DNA from 3 places in the Paenibacillus sp. y28 genome. Region 3 is predicted to be linked to each of the others. Evidence: riboswitches for the same ligand, from Rfam matches in the RefSeq annotation. Region 3 holds a riboswitch; each other region holds the start of a gene.
The links. A riboswitch is a leader RNA that binds a small molecule or an ion and turns the genes downstream of it on or off. The one in region 3 is predicted to bind cobalamin.

Region 1 (7,410 bases), on a different contig from region 3:
CCTCCAATTCCGAGTAAACCCGAAAAGAATGAGCCGGTTAATCCAAGAACAAGCATTGTTACCTCTAGTAATGCCTCCATAAAATCCTCCTCCTCCTTGGCAGAATTCCAATTGAAGCAAATCATGAAGAAGAAGCCTGCTGTGATCTTGGTGCCGGAATAATCTATACACAAAATTACTAAGCGAACACGCGAAGTGTTCGCTCCTATGCATTATTTCTTTCTTACTAAAAATTTGTATACGCCATTGTCTTCTTCGTGCTTAATAAGCTCGTGGTTTGTTTGCTTTACCCATGCTTGAAAGTCGTTCACCGAGCCTTTATCGGTTGATAAAACCTCCATCAGTTGGCCTGATTCCAATGAATCCAGCGCCTTCTTTGCTTTTACAATTGGCATAGGACATGCCATTCCCTTGGTATCTACAGTAATATGGCTTTGCATTTAAGAAACCCCCTTATTATTTATCGTGAATGGCACAACGGTTAGGACCTATTTCCATATCACGCTGCTCCTCATCGGTTGGTGTCATTTTGCCCATATTCACTTGTCTTATTTCCTGATATGCATTTGGCTGAGGAGGCAAATTCTCGGTTACAGCTTTTCTAAACTCCAGCTCATTCTCCATATTCAAGCCTGGATTTTCTTTAAACAAATCACCCAATCGTGCAGACACTTTACCGCCTTCCCCTAATTCTGTCGCTTTGCCAAAGTGAGCAGGAAGGACAATTAAATCTTCAGGCAATTGCTTATACCGGTTGTATAACGTATCGCGAAGGTCGCTTACCCAGTCCTCGGCTTTTCCAGCTAAATCGGGTCTTCCAATGGACTGAACAAACAGAATATCGCCAGAGAGCAAATACTGATTGTCTACAAGCAATGAAGTACTGCCGATTGTGTGTCCTGGTGAATAAATCGGTTGAATATGAATACTGGTATTGCCAACAGTAATCTCTGCATGTTCCTCCAGCTTGTTATAGCTAAAGACAACTTCATCAGCGTCTTTTGGTGGAAGCCAATACGCTGCACCTGTGCGTTGGGCTAATTTTAAACCACCAGATATATGATCAGCGTGAAGATGGGTATCGAGTGTGTGCTTAATAACCGCGTTTTTCTCTCTTGCAAAATCCTCCATGACTTCTGTCATACGCAATGTATCAATAACGGCGGCTTCACCGCCGGAGACTATCATATAAGACAGACAACCTTTGCCAATGCGTACAAATTGGTAAATCGCGCCGCTGTCCTTTAAATCGCCCGCCAGAACTGGCTCCAAATGCTCGCTCCAGGCCTTCATGCCTCCGACAAGGTAGGAAACATGATGCTTTCCCTGTTCAACCAGCTGTTCTGCTACAAATAGGGATGAACCTTCTTTTGCACAAACAACCACTACTTCTTTATCATCCGGGATTTTATCTATAATGGCATCTACACCGTCAATAAGGTCAAAATAAGGAGCATTGATCATCTCAATATTCGTACCTTCAATCCTCCAATCTTGAAAATCGCTGTCATTGCGCACATCCAGGATAAACAGTTCATTCTTATTAATTATTTTTTTGGTTAATTCCCCTGCAGTAATTCCCTTTAGTTCGGCTGCTGTCATTAGGATTTCCCTCCCCGGATAGTAGATGCTTCAGAATCTGAACCCTCAACAAAAACTTTTATTCTTTTTCAATGGGACCTTTCCATTCGGACATTCCGGCGACAACGTTTTTAACATTCTTAAAGCCTTTGCGGCTTAAAAGCTGAGCAGCCATATCACTTCTATTTCCAGTACGGCAAATAACGTGAATATCATCTTCGTGATTCAGTTCATTTACACGTTGCTCCAGCTCTCCAAGCGGTATAGAAACAGCACCTGGTATTCTAGAAAAGGCAAATTCCGCGGGTTCCCGCACATCAAGAAGCTTCATAGCAGGATTTTCCTTTATTTGTTGCTCCAGCTCTTCATTTGTTATCGTATGAGGGTATTTGCGCTCCTCTTTAACCTCGGAAGGATCGGATTTCCGTACAAAATGATGAAGCACGTTTCCCTCTTGATTGGAGCCAAGATATTGATGCCCCGTTGTTTTGGCCCAGCTTTGAATGTCGGCTAACGAGCCTTTGTCCGTAGCCTCAACTTCAAGAACTTGACCAGCTGCAAGTTCTTCTAGAGCTTTCTTTGTCTTGACAATGGGCATCGGACAAGCAAGACCCTTTGCGTCCAACACTTTGTCTACTTTGATAGCCATGAACTAACCCCTCCTTGAGCAATTTCTTCAGTTCTTCAGCCCGATGATTCATTCCGCCAAATTAATGTTTTTACGTATCCTGTTGAATGTAAGAATTATTGTAATCCAGCTCATTATTTCGCTCAGTAACTAGTATTCATCAACTCTTTTGCTTCATACGGCAGTAGCTGCTGCCAATTTCCATCCATAGACCTCCAATCAGCCTCATTGTACATATACCCGTATGGGTATGTAAATAATATAAATCAATGTTGATTAAACGTCAAGCGCCAATGTTGCTTAGGCGAATCGCTGTTAGAGTTGGCGCGCGCACGCGCTTCAGTAACAATAAAACGCACAGCTGACCCAAAGAAGGGAAGCTGTGCGTTTCATTTACTTATGAATGGAGCGAGCTCGAAATCCCGGATGCAACCGGTTCCTAGAAGAGCGCCTTCACCCCGTAGAGCACCAGACCAATCAGGAAGCCGCAGATCGCTCCGTTTACCCGAATCCACTGCAAATCCTTGCCGGCCTTGTCTTCAATCAGCTCGATTAATGCTTCATCATCCAGCTTGGAAATGTTCTCGCGGGCCAAATCGCCGATTTTGGAATAATTGCGCTCCATAAAGCCCATGATTTTGGCGACGAGCCATTGATCCGCGGCTTGCAGCCGTTCCGGGTTGTTTCTAGCCTTCTCGATAAGCCCGGATAAGAAAGGGACGATGATTGTGTCCGCAAATTCCGGCTGCTCAATCCACTCCATCAGCAGTTCCTTGATCACGTTTAGAACACGGGCAAGCTTCTCTTCCGTAATGAAGCTCTCAATCAGCTTCTCCCGCCATTGCTCCAGGTGGCTGTTTACGTTCGGATTGGAGCCCAGCGCCGCAAGCTCGGTCCGAATCGCATCCAGCATGTGGGTTCTCCCGGGATGACCGGGTGTTCGGAGATCATTCAGGGTGGAGAGAATCAGATTTTGCAGGATGCCGCCCAGCTTCTCCTCGTTCATAAAGCCGACAAACGCGTTCACGGCAAATGCCATCATCCCGCTCAGCTCCAGCCGCTCAATGGCCTGGATCGCCATCCGGCCCAGCGACAAGCGAACCTGCTCGCGAAGCACCCACTGCGCCGCCTTATCGGCTGCAAAGTCCAGGACGGATTCCTCGACCCGGCGGTTCACCAGCTCCCTGGCCATCCAATCGACGGTGCCGCTCAGCTCTACAGACCGGATAAGCGCCGCGAGCTCTTTCTGCAGCCAGCCCGCACAAGCATCCGCTGAGATGCTGTCCACAGTATGCTTCAGAAAAGACCGGATACCGGCCTTCACGCTGTCCTTCTGCAGCTCCGTCTCGGCTGTATCCAGCAAGCGGGACGTAAGCTGAAGCTGGCGGATTTTGTCCTCGATGCTTGTCTTGTTGAGCAGATGGGTCTCCAGCGCGGAGACGAGCGCATCCGTGAGCTTGTCCCGGTTCTTGGGCAGCAGGCGGGTATGCGGGATCGGAATGTTCAGCGGGTGGCGGAACAGGGCGGTGACGGCGAACCAGTCGGCCAGCCCGCCGACCAGTCCGGCCTCAAAGCCGCTCTGCAGCAGCCTTCCCCAAGCTGCATCCTGCAGCGGAATGGTTGCCGCGAACCCCGCGGCCATGACACCTAAGGACAGGGTGGCGATATGCTTTGTTTCTTTTTTGGCCATGACAGTTCCACCTTTAATCATACAAGTAATGGTTAGAGCAGCAATGCTGCTTCTGCAAAAAAAAGTGTCCAGCTCTAGTATAGCTCGTTCGAGGGTCAAATTAGTACATTCAGGTAAATAATATCTTGTTATTTTGCCGAATTCCACCGAAAATCACATTTTCGGCTGTAATTTCTTGCCGAATCCTGGAGGTTCGTTTATGATTAACGAAGGATGTAGGACAATCGAATAACGGAAACAGGTGCTTGTTTCGCCGAAGGGCTGCTTCGGCACAAGCTTAAAAGGGAAGCTCGGTGCAATGCCGACACGGTCCCGCCACTGTATTAGCAGAGTTGCAGCAATAGACGTCACTGGCCTGAGCGGCCGGGAAGACAGCCTGCAATGATGACGCTTAAGTCAGGAGACCTGCCTGTTTCGACAGCACTGCGTTACCTACGGGAGATAGGGAGGTGTTAGGACGGCCACAGGGGCATAGTAAACCTATGGGCATCTTTACCTTTTTCATGCGGAGGGGGAGAGATGTCTTTTTTGCTGCCGCCAGAAGCGAAGCTGTCCTGCAATTTGACGGGGATTAAGCGGAAGAGATGAACGCGGCACGAATCAAACGAATTGAAATAAAGAAAGAGAGCAATAAGCAATAGAGCAATAAGAGCAATAAGAGCAAAGGTGCTTTTCAAAGCAAGCCCAATTTGGTATATTGTTAATCGTAATAATTACGAATAATATGTTCGAGCAACGGACAAGAGAGAGGGAAACATGAGAAATCTGGTCATGTCACACATTTTGAAACCGGCGGCGCTGGTTGTTCTATGGACGTGCATAATGATGATTGTCTTCGGCTGCAGCAGCGCTGCTCCGCAGGCGGGTGATCCGCAGCAGACGGGAACGGCGTCCCGGCAGCCGGAGGAGGTTGTTCTGGCTGCTCACCGCGATCTCGCCCCAGGGCCGAAGGACGCTTATTATACAAGCTCGATTCTGTACGTATGGGAGCCGCTGATTACATCCGGCGAAGACGGCAAGCCGGCGCCGAAGCTGGCCAAGTCCTGGAGCATGTCGGAGGACGGCAAAACCTGGACCTTCAAGCTGCAGGAACATGTCACGTTCCATGACGGGGAGAAATTCAACGCGGACGCGGTCCTTGCGAACTTCAACCGGTACAAGCAGGTCAGCCCGAAAACCTCGCCTTTTTATACATTGAACATGAAAAGCACCTATCCGAGCCTGAAGGATGTGGTGAAGGTCGATGATTTGACGTTCCAGCTTGTATTCGATAATCCGCAGCCGACGCTGCCGTATTCGATGGTCAATTTTGCAAGCCCGATGTACAGCCCGAAAAACTTTGACGCCCAAGGCGACTTCAACGGGCTGCCGCAGGGCACGGGACCGTTCAAGCTGATCGAGCACCAAAAGGACCAATATTCCTTGCTGGAAGCCTACGACGGCTATTACGGGGAAAAAGCGAAAACGAAGCGTATCCGCGTCCGTGTCATTCCTGATCCGGATACCCGCTTGTCTGCGCTGAAATCCGGTGAAATTATGGGGGTTATGGATATTGGGGCTATTCCTCCGGCTCTGGCCAAGGAGCTGGTTAAGGACCCGAGCTTTGAGCTGTCAGCGACCAAATCTACGATTTCCCACTATATTCAGGTTAACGGGCGAAAAGCTCCTTTTGACGATGTGAGGATGCGCAGAGCACTCAGTCTCGCTATTGACCGCCAGCAGCTGGTGAAGGAGCTGTATCTTGGTTATCCGACGCCGACAGTGAATCTGCTGAACGTTACGTCGCCTTTTTATAAAGATATTCCGGTCGAATACAATGTGACGGAGGCGAAGCGTCTGGCGGCCGAGGTGCTGGGCGGCAAACGGGAAAAGGTCGATCTGCTCGTGCCTACCTATGGTCTGGACCGTTATCCGTACAAGGCGCAGGCTGAGCTGCTGCAGGCGGAATTCAAGGAGCTTGGTCTGGATGTAGAGATTCGGATTTTGGACAGCGCCGCCTTCAAGGACGCGCAGGCCAAGGGCCATTACAATCTGGCGCTGAGCACTCAAGGCTTGCCGAACGGCGATCCGTACACGATTTTGACCAACTATTTGTCCAGTGAAGGCTCCAGCAACAAAACGTACGGCCTTGGCTATAGCAATCCGCATGCCGATGAGCTGGTGAAGCAGCTTGCGGGCGTGCTGGACATGGACGAGCGCAAGAAACTGTACGATGAGCTGCAGCAAATTTCGGCCGACGATTTGCCGACAATTGCACTGTTTAACGATGCCAGCCTGATTGCGTATAACAAAAAAATTAAAGGCTATCAGGCGACGATTTACGGAACAACCCTTTCGCAGCTGGAGTGGGCGAAGTAAAATGGCGTACCTCCTCCGCAGAATTGCCGCTGCGATTCCGGTTCTGCTGGGCATCTCGATGATTGCATTTGTTTTAAGCGTCATCTCCCCAGGCGATCCGGCGGTAGAGTCGCTAAGCATGAGCGGGGTCAGAGAGCCGACGCAGGAAGAGATTGATGCCAAGCGGGCCGAGCTCGGCCTGAACGATCCGCTGCCGGTTCAATACGGCCGCTGGCTTCTCCGGGCGGTACAGGGTGACCTTGGCACCTCTTATATGACAAAGGACTCGGTAAGCGGCGAGATTGCCCGCCGCCTGCCGGTTACACTTTCGGTGGCGGTATTGGCGGTTGTTTTCGCTGCAGGGACGGGCATTCCGCTCGGGATGCTGATGGCGCTGAGGCGCAGCAGCTGGCTGGATCATGCGGGCAGGGCCATAGCATTGACCGTTGTCTCCATTCCCGGCTTCTGGCTGGCTATTATGCTGATTACGCTGTTCTCGGAGAAGCTCCAACTGCTGCCCACGAGCGGCTACGGCACCTGGAAGCATCTGATTATGCCCGCTATCGTGCTGGCCGCCGGAACGAGCGCGATTCTGATGCGCTTGACCCGGGCATCCCTGCTGGAGGTCATGAACCAGAGCTATATGTTGACCGCCAAAGCCAAAGGCCTGCGAGAGCGGAGCATTGTGCTGCGCCATGCGATCCGTAATGCGCTTATTCCGCTTGTAACAGTGATCGGGACGTATTTCGGTTCGATTCTCGGCGGTTCTGTAATTGTCGAGGTTATTTTTGCGCTGCCGGGGATTGGCAGATTCGCCGTGGAAGGCATTTACCGCCGGGATTATCCGGTGATTCAAGGCTACGTTGTTTTTACAGGAGCGGTGTATGTGCTGTTTAATCTGCTGACAGACATCTCCTACCGTTTTATACATCCGCAGATGAAGCTGGGAGGGAAGCTGAAATGATCGTGCGTCGTACGGGAGAACGGCTTCCCCTCACCGATCGGCTGAGAGGACTGGGGCGGGCGCTGAATATTTCGGGCTGTATTGCTGTGGGAGTGCTGGCGGTTGTTCTATTCTGCAGCCTGCTGGCACCATGGCTTGCTCCCTATGATCCGGTGCAGGTGAAGATGTCCGAGCGGCTTGCCCCGATGTCGGCTACCCATCTGCTGGGGA
Region 2 (7,410 bases), on a different contig from region 3:
CTATGCATACCGTGTTTAAGGACGGTAAGGACGGAACGTACTGGCAGGTGGACCTCCCTGACAGCTGGGTTCGCCCGTATTTGGAAACCGCGCTATTCGGGAAATGGAACTATCCGCTGGGCGTAACCTTGTACGGCTTGCTGCAAAGCGGTGAAGTGCTGGAGCGTCCGGATTATGTCCGCTATGTGCTGGATCATATCGAGCTGTGTACCCGCTGGGATGAATACGCCCGCTGGGATTTGCAGCAATACGGGGCGCCGGGGCTGAACCACCAGCTTGCGGCGATAGACAGTCTGGATGATTGCGGCTCCTTCGGGGCGGTAACCTTGCGGGCGATGAATCACCGGGAGCTTCGAGGCGCCGAGCCGGCCATCGAGCGGATTGCCTCCTATATCAGACACGAGCAGGATCGGCTTGCGGACGGCGCGCTTTACCGCGTCCGGGGCAGCGCCGATTTTATGGAGCGGACGATGTGGTGCGATGATTTGTATATGAGCGTGCCGTTTTTGTGCCGGTACTACGTCCGGACGGGCAATGAGGAGGCGCTCCTGGACGCGGCCAGACAGTTCAAGCTGTACAAAAGCTATTTGTTTATGCCGGATCAGTCCATTATGCACCATGTGTACGACTTTAAATTCAATAAGCCGAACACGGTGCCATGGGGCAGGGGGAACGGCTGGGTACTGTTCTCGCTGACGGAGCTCTTGACAGTTATGCCGCAGAAGCATGAGCTGCGCGGGGAGCTGCTGCAGTTTTACCGGGAGCTGTGCGGCGGCTATTTGGCGCTGCAGGGCGGCAACGGCCTGTGGCATCAGGTGCTGACCGACCCGGAATCGTATGAGGAATCGTCATGCACCTCGATGTTCATTTACGCCTTTGCCCGGGGAGTGCGGCAGGGCTGGCTGACGAACCCCGGCCCATACAGCGCTGCCGCAGCCAAGGGCTGGGACGGTCTACGGAGGCTTGCAATCGATAAGCACGGCCATATTTACGGGGTATGCCGGGGCTCGGGCTTTTCATTCAATAAGCTTTACTACAAGGATGAGCTCTCCTGGCTGCTTGACGACACGCACGGAATCGGCATCATTCTGCTGGCGGGTCTTGAAGCGCTGAAGCTGGAGCGGTTTTTGGCCGAATCCGCCGATTAAACGAAGCGGCCGCGTGCTGCAAAAGCTATCATTTTGCCGGCACAGGGCGGCGAGAGCCGATTACATCAGAAGCGGCTCCTGACGGCGAGGCCTGCTTGCGGTAGGCGGCGGGCGGACAGCCGTACATGGCGGTAAATTGGCGTGTGAAATAATAGGGGCTGCCGTAGCCCGCCGCCTCCGCGATTTCAGCCACGGACTTGTCGCTTACGGCGAGCAGCTGCTGGGCATGCTGCAGCCGGATTTTGTTCAGCATATCCATAACGGATTCGCCGGTTTGCTGCTTGAACAGATGCGCGAAGCGGGAAGGGGACAGATTGACGGCAGCAGCAAGAACAGGAACGGACAACGGCTCGTTGAATTTGTCTGATAGAAGCTGAATCGCATGACCGATACGGGAGTCCAGCCGCTGGACTCCTGTTTCGCTATGTTTATAGATAAGCAGCAGCGCTTCCTCCAGCGCGTTGGCGGACAGCTTTTCCCCGATGAAGCTTGTGTCCCGGCTGTACTTCACAAGACGGTCCAAGGCGCAGATGAAGTCGGTGTCCGGACCGTCATTGCCGATGTGTCCGCCCTTAATCCCCTTGAGCTGCTCGGGCAGCTGCAGCAGAGGCATCCATTCCTCCCGCGGTGTGAAGTGGCACCAGTAAAACTCCCAATCCCCCTGATCGTCAGCAGCATACAGATGAGGGGTTCCGGGAGTAATGACAGTAATATCTCCGGGCCTGGACTCCAGCACGTCGGTGCCGTGATGAAACAAGCCGCAGCCGGATAAGGTGTAGGTCAAATAAAAATCGCGAGTGCCTCTGGAGCGCTTCACCCGGTAGCCGAACGACCGCTTGTAACGCTCGGCGCGCAGCATGCCCGGCACTGTAGGCTGATTCTCTACGGTAAAGCTGTTCCACACCATCGGGTTCATCGTCTCGGCCCCCTTTATGAAGTAGTTTATAAGGAATATCAACACAAATCAACATAAACAGAACGAAACGGAACAGAAGCGATTGCGGATTTGAATGCACGGGAGACGTGGTATTTGTTTTGAATATAATTTTCAGAAAGTTTAAAGTTATCGTTGCTCCTGCGCTGCGGATCGTCATATAATAATGTTATAAAACATAACATATAGATAACATTGTGCATCGGATGGAGAGATTTGGCTCTTATCACGTACGGGGAGGCGGAGCGGCTTGCACATTAAGGCAATGTCAATTTACCCACTGTCGGAGGGACGGGTCATTGCAGGCAGGGCTGGCGTTATGCGGGTCGTGAAGTCCGTCAATGTCATGGATGCACCGGATATTTCCGACTGGATTGAGGCCGGGGAGCTGCTGTTTACAACCGCCTATCTGATGAAGGATGCGCCCGAGAATGCGGTCGGGCTGCTGCGCAGGCTGGATGAGCGCGGCGCGGCCGGCAACGCTGGAGACCTTCATCGAGCATGACGGGCAGATTGCGGAAGCAGCCAAGCAGCTGTACATTCAACGCAACACGGCGGCCTATCGGCTGGAGAAAATCAGCGAGCTGCTTGGTATTGATTTCAAGAAGGTCAATGATTTGCTGCGTTTGAAACTGGCTTTTCTGTTCCGTCACCGTATAGAAGGGACGGTGCATGTGGCAAAGCGTGCGTCTACAGGCGAGCCTGCCGGCGCGCGAGGGAGCGGAGAGCTGAGGTCGGCAGCCAGAATGGGCCTCGGCCGCTGACGCCCGTTCCGGGCCGCGTACGGCCAAGACGGACATCTGGAGGAGGCTTCTGATGAACAAACCATCCATATTGATTAAACACGCGCAGCTTGTAACGATGAACGCCAAGGACGAGGTGTTTACTGGCGATGTATGGATTGAAGCGGGACGTATCCAGGCGGTTGCGCCAGAGCTGAACGCTGCGGCGGACCGGGTTATCGACGCCGGCGGCAAGGTGCTGCTGCCCGGCTTTATTCAAACTCACGTGCATTTGTGCCAAACCTTGTTCCGCGGGCGGGCGGACGATATGGAGCTTCTGGACTGGCTGAAAAAACGGATTTGGCCCCTGGAGGGCGCTCACGATGAGGAGTCCGTTTTTTACTCGGCGCTGCTTGGCATCGGGGAGCTGATCCGCAGCGGCACAACGACCATTCTGGACATGGAAACGGTCCGTCACGCGGATGCCGCTTTTCGGGCTATGGCAGAGAGCGGAATTCGGGCGATTTCCGGCAAGGTGATGATGGACCGGGGCGAGGACGTGCCGGAGTCGCTTGCCGAGGATACAGACCGTTCGATGCAGGAAAGCGTCGATTTGCTGGAACGGTGGCACGGTTACGACGGCGGGCGTCTCGGCTATGCGTTCTGCCCCCGGTTTGTGCTGTCCTGCACGGAGCGGCTTTTGCTTGGAGTACGCGACCTGTCGGAGCAGTACGGGGTGCTGGTGCATACGCACGCCTCGGAGAACCGCAGCGAAATTGAGCTGGTCGAGCGGGAGCTGGGGATGCGCAATGTGGTTTATTTTGACCATATCGGCCTTGCCACGCCGCGCCTTGTTCTGGCTCACGGGGTATGGCTCGACGAGCAGGAGAAGCGGATCGTCCGGGATCGCGGGGTTAAGCTGACGCATTGTCCGGGGTCGAATTTGAAGCTGGCCTCCGGCATAGCGGAGGTGCCGGATTTGCTGACCCGCTCGATTGCTATGGGGATTGGGGCGGACGGGGCTCCCTGCAACAACACGCTCGACATGTACCAGGAGATGAAGCTGACGGCGCTGCTGCATAAGGTGAAACACGGGCCAAGGGCGATGGATGCCAAAACAGCGCTGCGGATGGCGACGATAGGCGGCGCAGAGGTGCTTGGGCTTGAGCGTGAAATCGGGAGCATTGAAGCGGGGAAAAAAGCGGACCTGCAGCTTGTGGATTTGAACGAGTTTCATGCGTACCCCGCTTATGACGCGGATGTGTATTCACGGCTCGTATACGCGGCGGGCCGCGCCGATGTGGATACGGTTCTGATTGACGGCAATATTGTAATGGAGAACAAAACGGTGCTGACGGTGGATAAAGCAGTGGTGCTGGCAGAGACGGACCGCTGCATCCGGCGGCTGCTGGAACGTATTGGAGGATAAGGAACCGCTGTTGTGAGGGGAAGCGCCGTCTATCCGGTGTGTTGTACGGCGGCAGCGCCGGAGTTTGTACCCGATGGGGGGAGCCGATATGGAATGGCATGAGCTGCTGGGGATCTGGGCCGGCAAGAAGCGGGAGGCGGTGCTGGCCCCGGGGGATTGGGGGCTGATTGACGGCTGTCCTCCCGGCCGCCGCTAAGGCCCCGGTGACATGAGCGAGGAGCGATGATCGGAGCGTCCGGATCAATTGGTTCAATCAAGCTGCTGGATCAAAGGCTGGATATGAAAACGGTGTTTACGACGGATTGTTTGCCCGCGCCATGGACGGGCGGATTGCTGAATAGGGGCTGCTCCAGCTATGGGGCGGCCATTTGGCGATCCGACTAGCGGTTCCGCTCCCCGTAGTTGTTATCACCCGCAAAGCTCCCTCTGGGCGCGCAGTGACCTTTTCCGGTGATAGAAACCGATGAACGAGTCCCTTTCTGCGGTCAAGGTACCTGAGACCCATTCATGCCGATGTGCATGTTTTGGACAAAAGCGCCGCCTATTTTTTGAATCGCTGATGACAGCGTATCCACAATCGGCCTCTGAATCCGCCAAACCCGCGCGGGATGCCGGATGGCGGCGATTTACATTTTTTGGATCGAAAAAAAGTTTGTTTTTGTGGTTTGCCGTAAAACGGAGCAGTATGGCGCATTCAGAGGATCACGTATGATTTTTAGTAGAAAAATAGGCTTTCGAACCAATTGACATGCACAAGATATTGATATAAATTATTTAAAGCAATCTACATATGGTTGTGACGGGTGCTTTTTTCACCAAATAGCGGGTTTGCGGTCCTTGTGCAAGGACACCGGCCGTTAAGAAGCTAGACTAGAAGCGGGTTTATGAGCGTGAGCGAGTGACTTCTAATCTGGAGCTATCGTGAAAAAAGCTTAATAGGGAAGTCCGGTGCAACACCGGCGCGGTCCCGCCACTGTAAGGGAGCAGATTCGGTCCAATCAGCCACTGGCGCAAGGCTTTGATGCCGGGAAGGCGGACCCATCGCAAGGTGCCCCGAGCCAGGAGACCTGCCCGCACACATTGACACACCCCTACGGTCGATAGGAAGGTGTCCGTTACGTCGGTTTACTTGTCAGGCTTGAATAAGCCCTGCCTGTATTCGGCGCATCCGGCACGCCTGTCGCTGATGCGCCTTTTTCGCTGGATAACAGTGAATTCCGCTTGCATGCACGGCATTGCTTTTTATTTCAAGAATAAACAAGACCGGCTTGCGGACAATCGGCGGAGGGTGTTCCGGGCGCAGGGGATAGGGAAAGGGAGACTACATAATGCTTATCGTTTACGATTCCAAGACAGGGAATGTAAAAAGATTCATCGGCAAGCTGAATATGCAGGCGGTGCCGATTGATCACGAAATGATTATCGACGAGCCGTTCGTGCTCGTAACGTATACAACCGGCTTCGGCCAGGCGCCGGATAAGACGCTCTCCTTCTTGAAGCGTAATCATCAGAAGCTGAAGGGGGTTTCGGCCAGCGGCAACCGCAACTGGGGCGAAGGCTTCGCCCGCAGCGCCGACCGGATCGCGGATCTGTACAGCGTCCCGGTGCTGAGCAAGTTCGAGCTGGCCGGAACAATGAAGGATGTAGAACGATTCAAACAGGAGGTGAGCGCAGTTGCGTCATATTGAACTGAACAACATGCTCATGCAGCGGACCGAGGACGGCTTTTTCCAACTGGATAAGGACCGTGAGGCCGTAGAGGCGTTCATGGAGGAAGTCCGTGAGAAGAGCATTCATTTTGCCACGACAGCCGATAAAATCCGATATATGATTGAGGAAGACTTCTACGAAAATGTGCTCGAAACCTACACGCTGGCGCAGGTAGAAGAAATTTATGGCATTACGCATGCATACCGTTTTGAATTTCCTTCGTATATGGCTGCGTCGAAGTTTTATACCGATTATGCCGTCAAAAGCAATGACCGCTCTCTTTATCTGGAGCATTATCCGGACCGGGTTGCGATTGTAGCGCTGCATCTGGCCCGTGGCGACATGGAGGCGGCCCGCGCGCTGGCCGGTTCGATGATGGAGCGCCGGCTGCAGCCGGCTACGCCGACCTTCCTGAATGCCGGGAAAAGCAGACGCGGCGAGATGGTATCGTGCTTCCTGCTGGAGCTGGACGATTCGCTCAATTCCATTAACTACGGCATTGGGACGTGTATGCAGCTTTCCAAAATCGGCGGCGGCGTTGCGGTCAACCTGTCCAAGCTGCGGGGCCGCGGCGAGCCGATCAAGGGTGTCGAAGGGGCGGCCAAGGGCATTATGCCGGTGCTGAAGCTGATGGAGGATGCATTCTCCTACGCCGACCAAATGGGCCAGCGCAAAGGCTCGGGCGCAGGGTATTACAATATTTTCGGCTGGGACGTCATGGAGTTTCTGGACAGCAAAAAAATCAATGCCGACGAGAAAACACGGCTCAAAACGCTGTCGATCGGGCTTATCGTTCCGAACAAGCTGTACACGCTGGCGGAGCGCAACGAGCCGCTGCATGTATTTGCTCCCTATTCCGTTTACAAAGCGTACGGACAGCATATGGACGACATGGACATGGATGAAATGTACGACCGCCTGCTTGCCGATGACCGGGTGAAAAAGAAAGTAGTCATGAGCGCGCGGGACATGCTGATTAAAATTGCTACCATTCAGCTGGAATCCGGCTACCCGTATATTATGAACCGCAGCAACGCCAACAAAGGGCATGCGCTGAAGGATATCGGCACAATCAAGATGTCCAACCTGTGCACGGAGATTTTCCAGCTTCAGGAAACGTCCGAGATCGGGGATTACGGCCAGTCCGATGTTATCCGCCGGGACATCAGCTGTAATCTGGCGTCGCTGAACATCGCCAACGTCATGGAGCGGAAAAAAATCCGCGAATCCGTCCATGAAGGTATGATCGCTCTCACTGCGGTGAGCGATATGACCAGCATTTCCAATGCGCCGGGTGTCGCCAAAGCGAACCGCGAGCTGCATTCGGTCGGGCTGGGCGCGATGAACCTGCACGGCTATTTGGCCAAAAACAACATCGCCTACGACAGCAGCGACGCGATTCAATTCGCCAGAGCCTTCTTTATGGCACTGAACTTCTATTCCCTGGAGAAAAGCGCCGACATCGCA
Region 3 (7,410 bases):
AAAATGATGCTCGGGCTGGCAGGCGCCTTCACGTTTGTGTTGTCCGCGCTGAAAATTCCGTCGGTTACCGGCAGCAGCTCGCATCCGACCGGAACCGGGCTTGGAGCTGTGATGTTCGGTCCGCTGCCGATGAGCGTGCTCGGCTCCATCGTTCTGCTGTTCCAAGCGGTGCTGCTCGCCCATGGCGGAGTGACCACGCTGGGCGCCAATGCATTTTCTATGGCGGTCGCGGGTCCTGTGGCCGGCTTCTTTGTATATAAAACGCTGATGAAAGCTACGGGCAAGCAGCTTCTTGCGATTTTTGCGGCGGCGATGCTCGCGGATTTGTCCACTTACGTTGTGACCTCGGTTCAGCTTGCGCTTGCTTTTCCTGCTGAGGTGGGCGGCTTTGCGGCATCCTTTGCCAAGTTTGGCGGCATCTTCGCGATTACGCAGATTCCGCTGGCGATTAGTGAAGGGCTGCTGACGGTCCTGATCTGGAACTGGCTGCAATCCTTCAGCACACAGGAATTGTCGCTGCTGCAGCGCAAAATGAAAGGGGCCGATCAATCATGAAACGAAGCACCCAAAATGTGCTGATTCTTCTCGGGGTTATCCTGCTGGCGGTGCTGCCGCTGCTGCTGGTGGATGCGGAATTCGGCGGGGCCGACGGCGCTGCGGAGGAAATGATTCAGACGCTTCATCCGTCCTATGAGCCGTGGTTTTCGCCCTTTTTTGAGCTGCCGTCGGAGACGGAAAGTATGCTGTTTGCGCTGCAGGCGGCGCTTGGGGCCGGCTTTATCGGCTACGTGCTGGGGCTGTTCAGAGGCAGATCGGGCAAAACGAAGCCCCAATGATGCAGCGCATCGATACGATATCGTACACCAACAAGCTGCGAGCCGTTTCTCCTTTGTGGAAAAGCGGGCTCGCAGCGCTGTTGTTTGTGCTGGCTTATGCGGCGCACCCGGTGGTGCAGCTGGCGATTGGCGCATGGATGTCCCTCTGGATTATCGGATATGCCCGTATCCCGGCGCGGTTTTATTTGATGCTTCTGGGAAGCTCCTGCTTGTTCTATATGGCCAGTCTGCCGGCGCTGCTTGTGCAGCTGACTCCGGCCGGGCAGGCCGCGGACGGGGCTTCCCTGCTGATTCAGTACACCGCAGGCGGCTGGACGGCTTATGTTACGGAGTCCGGGCTGGAGACTGCGCTGACGCTGCTTGTCCGGATTGCGGCCTGCCTGTCCTGTATGTTCTTCGTTACGCTGACAACGCCGATGCCGGATCTGTTTCAAGTGATGGGCAAGCTGAAGCTGCCGCCGCTGCTGCTGGAGCTGATGCTGATTATGTACCGCTTTATATTCCTGCTGTCGCAGACGGCGAGGGATATGTATACGGCCCAGCGGGCCCGGGGCGGCCAAGCCGGGTTTAAAGGCAGGCTGAACGATACGGCGCTGCTTATTGTGCGAATATTCGGCAAGACGATGCAGCGGTACCGGGGCTTGTCCTTCGGCTTAATGGCCAGGGGCTTCACAGGCGACATCCGGATGGCACCGTACGAGCCGAAGGGGATTTCCTTCCGCTATAAGGCGGAAAGCGGCGCAGGCGTCTTGCTTTTGCTCCTGCTGGAGCTGTGGTTGCGATGGAGGGGATAAGATGAATGAACGCGCGAAGGCGGACAACATGGATTTTTTGACGGAGGGCACTCATCCGATTGTGGAGGCGGAGTCTGTCGTCTTCAGCTATCCCGGCGCCGCGAACGCGGCGTTAAACGGGTTGACGCTGCGTATCCCGGCCGGCTGCAGAACGGCCATTTGCGGCCATAACGGATCGGGCAAATCAACATTTTTCCTGCACGCCCTCGGCCTGCACCGGCCATCCTCCGGCCGTCTGCTGTGGAAGGGGACGGAGCTGTCCTACCAGGCCAAGCAGCTTAAGAAGCTGCGCCAGCAGGTGGGGCTTGTGTTCCAGGACCCGGAGCAGCAGTTAATTTTGAACACGCCCGGGGAAGATGTTTCTTATGGTCTGCGTAATGCCGGCGTGGCGGAGGCGGATATTCGGCACAGGGTGAAGCAGGTGCTCAATGCCATGGGGCTGGACCGCCTGACGGATACGCCGCTGCACCACTTAAGCCTCGGCCAGAAAAAAAGAGTCGCCCTGGCCGGTGTTTTGGCGCTGGAGCCGGAGCTGCTGCTGCTGGACGAGCCGACGGCTTACTTGGATCGGGGCTCGGAGCGCCAGCTAATGGAGGAGCTGGATCGGGTACACAAGAGCGGCATTACCGTCGTGATGGCGACCCATGACATGAATTTGGCCTATGCCTGGGCAGACTGGATCCTGGTTATGGATCAGGGGCGGTGCGTCATGGCGGGCACGCCGGAGCAGGTGTTTCGGAATGAGGCTGCGATTACGGCGCTGGGGCTGGAGCTGCCGATGCTGCTTGAGCTGTGGCAGGCGCTGCCCGAACAGGTGAGAGAGCATTCGGCTCCACCCCGGACGGTGGAGGAAATGAAGCGGTATTTGAACCGCCTTCCCTTTGCCGGGACATAGAGGATGATCATTGCCTGGCATGCTTATCCGGCTGCATGGAGCAAAGGCAGCAATACTAGGTGTTGCATAAAAATATAAATATGTGTATTATTATTCATTGTAACCTAGATAGACCAAAACAACCGCATAGCGTGGAAATAGGTGCTTTGGCGCAGCAGCCAAGGCTTAAAAGGGAAGTCCGGTGCAACACCGGCGCGGTCCCGCCACTGTAACAGAGGAGCTTGCCGCAAGGAAATGCCACTGGTCCGTCGGACTGGGAAGGTTTGCGACATGCGAGGATTCTGGAGCCAGGAGACCTGCCTATTTTGACAACACTGCAGTACCTACGGGAGATAGGGAGGTGTTAAAGATGGGAGCTACTGATCGACAGACCAGCAGGCATCTTTACCTTTATTTTCTATGGGGTAAATGATGTCTTTTTTTGTTTTCTATTTTAGATTTAGGCAATAGATGACAAGAAACTGAACCAATCCATGGGAGGCTGGGTAAAAATGAAAAGCAGTCATTTGGGGTATCCGCGCATTGGCGCAAACAGACAGTGGAAAAAGGCGCTGGAGCAGTTCTGGGCAGGCAAGCTGCCGGAGGATGAATTCGTCCGGGAGGTTACGGCCATTCGGCTGGACAATCTGAAGGTGCAGCAGGACAAAGGCATCGAGCTTATTCCGGTCGGAGATTTCTCTTTGTATGACCATGTGCTGGACACGGCCGTCATGTTCGGTATCGTTCCGAAGCGCTTTGCCTATGAGGGCGGTCCGGTTCCGCTGGCCACCTATTTTGCCATGGCCCGCGGGAACAAGGAGGCGGCTGCCTGCGAGATGACCAAATGGTTCAACACCAACTATCACTATATCGTTCCCGAGCTGAATGATACGGTACCGGTCTTGACCGAGAACCGCCCGCTGGCGGCCTACCGGGAAGCCAGGCAGCAGCTTGGCATTGAAGGCAAGCCGGTTATCCTCGGGCCGCTGACGTTTGTGAAGCTGTCCAAAGGCTACGGCAGCACGCCGGTGGCTGAGGTGGTTGCCACATTCATCCCGCTGTATGCACAGCTGCTGCAGGAGCTGGAATCGGAGGGCGTTCAGTGGGTTCAGGTGGATGAACCGATTTTATCCACAACCGTCACAGCCGGGGATGTGGAGCTGCTGAATAAAGTGTACACGGAGCTGAAGCAGGCGGCACCGAAGCTGAGCTTGCTGCTGCAAACATACTTTGATGCGGTCGATTATTACGAGCAGGTCATCGCTCTTCCGGTACAGGGAATCGGACTGGATTTCCTGCATGATCGCGGGCGGAACCTGAAGCAGCTTCAAAAGCACGGCTTCCCGCAGGATAAGGTTCTGGCAGCCGGGCTGATTGACGGAAGAAACATTTGGCGGGCCGATTTGGATGAGGCGATCAGGCTTGCCGGTCGTTTGGCGGCGTTCGTTCCAGCTGACCGGCTCATTGTGCAGCCGTCCTCCAGCCTGCTTCATGTCCCGGTCTCGACCCGGTCGGAGACCGATTTGGACCCTGTCTTGAAGGATGCGCTTGCCTTCGCGGAAGAAAAGCTGGAGGAGCTTGCGGTATTGAAGCAGGCCTTGGAGAACGGGCCGGAAGCCGTATCCGGACAGCTGGCCTCAAGCCGGGAAGCCCGCAGGCAGCTTAATGCATCTCCGGAGCGGAACCGGACCGCGATTCAGCAGGCGATTGCACAAATTACGAAGCAGAAGTTCGGCCGCGCGCTTCCGTTTGCCGACCGCCGACCGCTGCAGCAGGCCCAATGGCAGCTCCCGCTGCTGCCGACAACCACTATCGGCAGCTTCCCGCAAACCGCAGAGGTGCGTCAGGCTCGCCAAAAATGGAGAAAAGGCGAATGGAGCGAATCGCAGTACAGCGAGTTCATTGAAGCCCAAATCCGGACCTGGATTGAATTACAGGAACAGCTCGGTATTGACGTGCTCGTCCACGGCGAATTCGAGCGGACGGACATGGTGGAGTTTTTCGGGGAGAAGCTGGCGGGCTTTGCTTTTACAAGAAACGGCTGGGTACAGTCCTACGGCTCCCGCTGCGTCAAGCCGCCTGTCATTTATGGGGATGTGGCTTTTACCGCCCCGATGACGGTCACGGAAAGCGTATTTGCGCAGTCCTTGACCAAGAAGCCGGTGAAGGGCATGCTGACCGGTCCGGTGACGATTCTGAACTGGTCGTTCGTGCGGGATGACTTGTCCCGCGAGCAGGTGGCCTACCAGATTGCCTTGGCGCTGCGCGCCGAGGTGGAAGCGCTGGAGCAGGCAGGCATCGAAATGATTCAGGTCGATGAGCCGGCCGTCCGCGAAGGGCTGCCGCTGAAGCAGCAGGATAAGGAGGCTTACATTCAGTGGGCTGTCGATGCTTTCCGTCTGTCTACCTCCACCGTCAAGGATACGACACAAATTCACACTCACATGTGCTATTGCGAGTTCCATGACATGATTGGGGCTATCTCGGACATGGATGCCGACGTCATTTCCATTGAAACCTCGCGCAGCCATGGAGAGCTGATTCACAGCTTTGAGGAAACGGTGTACGGCAAAGGCATTGGCCTTGGCGTATATGATATCCACAGCCCGCGCGTGCCTGCTGTCGAAGAAATGGTCTCGATGATCGACCGTTCCCTTCGCGTGCTGGACCCGAGCCTGTTCTGGATTAACCCGGACTGCGGCCTGAAAACACGCGGCATGGACGAAACCGTCAAATCCTTGCGCAACATGGTGCAGGCTGCCGAAGCGGTCAGGGCGAAGCTGCAATAAGCAACAGTGCATTACCGCAGATGTCCGCGCCATACGCCGGAAGCTGCTTCATTATGAAGTTGAACGACAAATGAGGCGACCGCGGGCGGTTATTCTTGCCGCAGCCGGTCTTTACCAAACGCTGCAGGGCGCTCATCCTTTCCAAAAATAGTACAGCAACCCCCGGGACTGCGATAAAATCGCGTTTCCGGAGAGGTTGCTTTTTTTGATTTGCGGAAATGACAGGAGATAGGGAGAAGACGGAAAGCCCTATTTCGAGTTTGAACTCCAAAAATGGAACATTCCACCTATTCCCGTTTGACCCCCAAAGCGCAGCGGTCTATCCCGAATGGTATGAAAGATACCGTACCGCATCCAGGCACAGACCGGGAACAGCGAGAAGGAGCGTGTGTATGTTTAAAAGGTTTGAACAACGATACGGGGTAGATTTGGGCACATCCAATACACTTATTTATCAGCACGGCCAGGGCATTGTGCTGGCGGAGCCGTCTGTGGTGGCTATCCGCCGGGATACCGGGGAGCTGCAGGCATTTGGCGAGGAAGCGTATGCGATGATCGGAAGAACTCCTGCGAACATAGAGGTGATGTACCCGTTAAAGGACGGCGTCGTTGCTAATTTCGACATCGCGTCCGCCATGCTGAAGCATTTTATCGGCAAAATACAAGGACGGGCCAGCTGGTTCGGCAGCTCCCAGGTGTTCGTCTCCGTCCGCTGCGGCATGACCAATGTGCAGAAACGCGCCGTCGAGGAAATGGTCGTGCACAAGAAAGTCAAGAAGCTGACCACGGTGGAGGAGCCGCTCGCGGCTGCGATTGGAGCAGGGCTGCCTGTCGCAGATCCTATCGGGAGCATGGTGGTGGATATCGGCGGCGGGACGAGCCAGGTGGCCCTGATAGCCTTGGGCGGCATTGTGGTCAGCCAATATATTCCGGTTGGCGGCATGTCTCTGGATCAGGACATCATCGAATATGTGAAGCGGACCTATAATCTGGTCATTGGCGAGCGTACTGCGGAGGAGATCAAGAAAAATATGGCTTCGGCGATTTGGCCGGAAGCGGAGGTGCGGATGGATGTCCGCGGGAATGATCTGGTTGAAGGCTTGCCGAAGACGATATCGATTACGGCTTTGGAGATTTACGAGATACTCAATCACTTTACGATTGCGATTGTAGAGAGTGTCCGGCGTACGATGGAGCAGTGCCCCCCGGAGCTGGCGGGGGATGTGATGGAGCAGGGAATTTTGCTGTGCGGCGGCGGGGCGCTGCTGTACGGGCTGGATCAGCGGCTGCAAAGTGAACTCGGTGTCCCGGTTCTTGTTGCCGAGCAGCCGATGGAATGCATTGCGCAAGGGGCCGGGAAAATGCTCGGCTACAAGGCGGAACGAGCCGCATCCGCCGGCTCTGCAAGAAAATCCTCCTATCCGCCGGAGGCGAATGACGTTTTGGAGCAAGCCGGAGCCAATTCCTAGAAGGCCGGTATCAGCAAAAATAGAAGCGAAAAGGCAGGAACAGTATGGAGCGGGGAAAAAAGCCGCATCCCTGCCGGACACTTTAAGAGACAGCAGCTGCAACCTTAAGTAGAGGTAGCACGTTATGTAAAGAGAGTGCTTTTTCTAGATTTTTCTTGCAAATTTATTATATTATTCCACAAGTCAGGCGTAAGGAGGACAGCATGGTGAAAAAAGCAGTGCTTGCTGCACTTTTGCTTATCCTGAGCATTGCGGCCGGGTGCAGTCCGAAAGAAGCTTTACAGCAGGATTCCGCTGCGCCTAACATCAATCTTCAAATCAGCAAGCCGGACGGTCGGGATGACAAAAGTGTTCAGCTGCTCAAGGAGCCGAAGGTGGTGGAGGCGGTTATGAATATGCTGCAGCAGGTTCCCTGGGAAAACACAAAAATTTTAATGTCCCGGCTGCCGGATTACAAAATTACAACCGTCGGCACCGAGCATCCCGACTCCTACGAGTCGTTGACAATTGGCGTATGGGTCTCTTCCGGCCAGGCTGCAATTGAGGTATTGATCGAGGGGCATAACAAGTACGGGAAAATGAGCAAATTGGACAGCGAGAAGCTGCTCGCAATTCTTTCGGCCGCAGGAAGCCGTGAATAAAGAAACC

Region 1: it holds a riboswitch for cobalamin, as region 3 does, so the genes downstream of both, WBG83_RS12750 (ABC transporter substrate-binding protein) here and metE (5-methyltetrahydropteroyltriglutamate--homocysteine S-methyltransferase) in region 3, are expected to answer to the same signal.
Region 2: it holds a riboswitch for cobalamin, as region 3 does, so the genes downstream of both, nrdI (class Ib ribonucleoside-diphosphate reductase assembly flavoprotein NrdI) here and metE (5-methyltetrahydropteroyltriglutamate--homocysteine S-methyltransferase) in region 3, are expected to answer to the same signal.

What each region holds. Positions count from the first base shown of each region.
Region 1 covers NZ_JBBBNV010000014.1:7,201-14,610, reverse strand. Annotated here, with positions in the region: gene WBG83_RS12775 (sulfite exporter TauE/SafE family protein) at 1-80, opposite strand, end outside; gene WBG83_RS12770 (sulfurtransferase TusA family protein) at 213-440, opposite strand; gene WBG83_RS12765 (MBL fold metallo-hydrolase) at 457-1,602, opposite strand; gene WBG83_RS12760 (sulfurtransferase TusA family protein) at 1,661-2,230, opposite strand; gene WBG83_RS12755 (DUF445 domain-containing protein) at 2,649-3,899, opposite strand; cobalamin riboswitch at 4,122-4,326, shown strand; gene WBG83_RS12750 (ABC transporter substrate-binding protein) at 4,656-6,257, shown strand; gene nikB (nickel ABC transporter permease) at 6,259-7,200, shown strand; gene WBG83_RS12740 (ABC transporter permease) at 7,197-7,410, shown strand, end outside.
Region 2 covers NZ_JBBBNV010000019.1:83,606-91,015, forward strand. Annotated here, with positions in the region: gene WBG83_RS15440 (glycoside hydrolase family 88/105 protein) at 1-1,148, shown strand, start outside; gene WBG83_RS15445 (helix-turn-helix domain-containing protein) at 1,177-2,064, opposite strand; gene WBG83_RS15450 (PucR family transcriptional regulator ligand-binding domain-containing protein) at 2,333-2,587, shown strand; gene WBG83_RS15455 (PucR family transcriptional regulator) at 2,514-2,846, shown strand; gene WBG83_RS15460 (5'-deoxyadenosine deaminase) at 2,899-4,233, shown strand; gene WBG83_RS15465 (hypothetical protein) at 4,456-4,617, shown strand; cobalamin riboswitch at 5,113-5,322, shown strand; gene nrdI (class Ib ribonucleoside-diphosphate reductase assembly flavoprotein NrdI) at 5,562-5,921, shown strand; gene nrdE (class 1b ribonucleoside-diphosphate reductase subunit alpha) at 5,908-7,410, shown strand, end outside.
Region 3 covers NZ_JBBBNV010000023.1:21,097-28,506, reverse strand. Annotated here, with positions in the region: gene WBG83_RS16950 (energy-coupling factor ABC transporter permease) at 1-555, shown strand, start outside; gene WBG83_RS16945 (energy-coupling factor ABC transporter substrate-binding protein) at 552-836, shown strand; gene cbiQ (cobalt ECF transporter T component CbiQ) at 833-1,630, shown strand; gene WBG83_RS16935 (energy-coupling factor ABC transporter ATP-binding protein) at 1,632-2,525, shown strand; cobalamin riboswitch at 2,648-2,843, shown strand; gene metE (5-methyltetrahydropteroyltriglutamate--homocysteine S-methyltransferase) at 3,017-5,293, shown strand; gene WBG83_RS16925 (rod shape-determining protein) at 5,686-6,762, shown strand; gene WBG83_RS16920 (hypothetical protein) at 6,966-7,403, shown strand.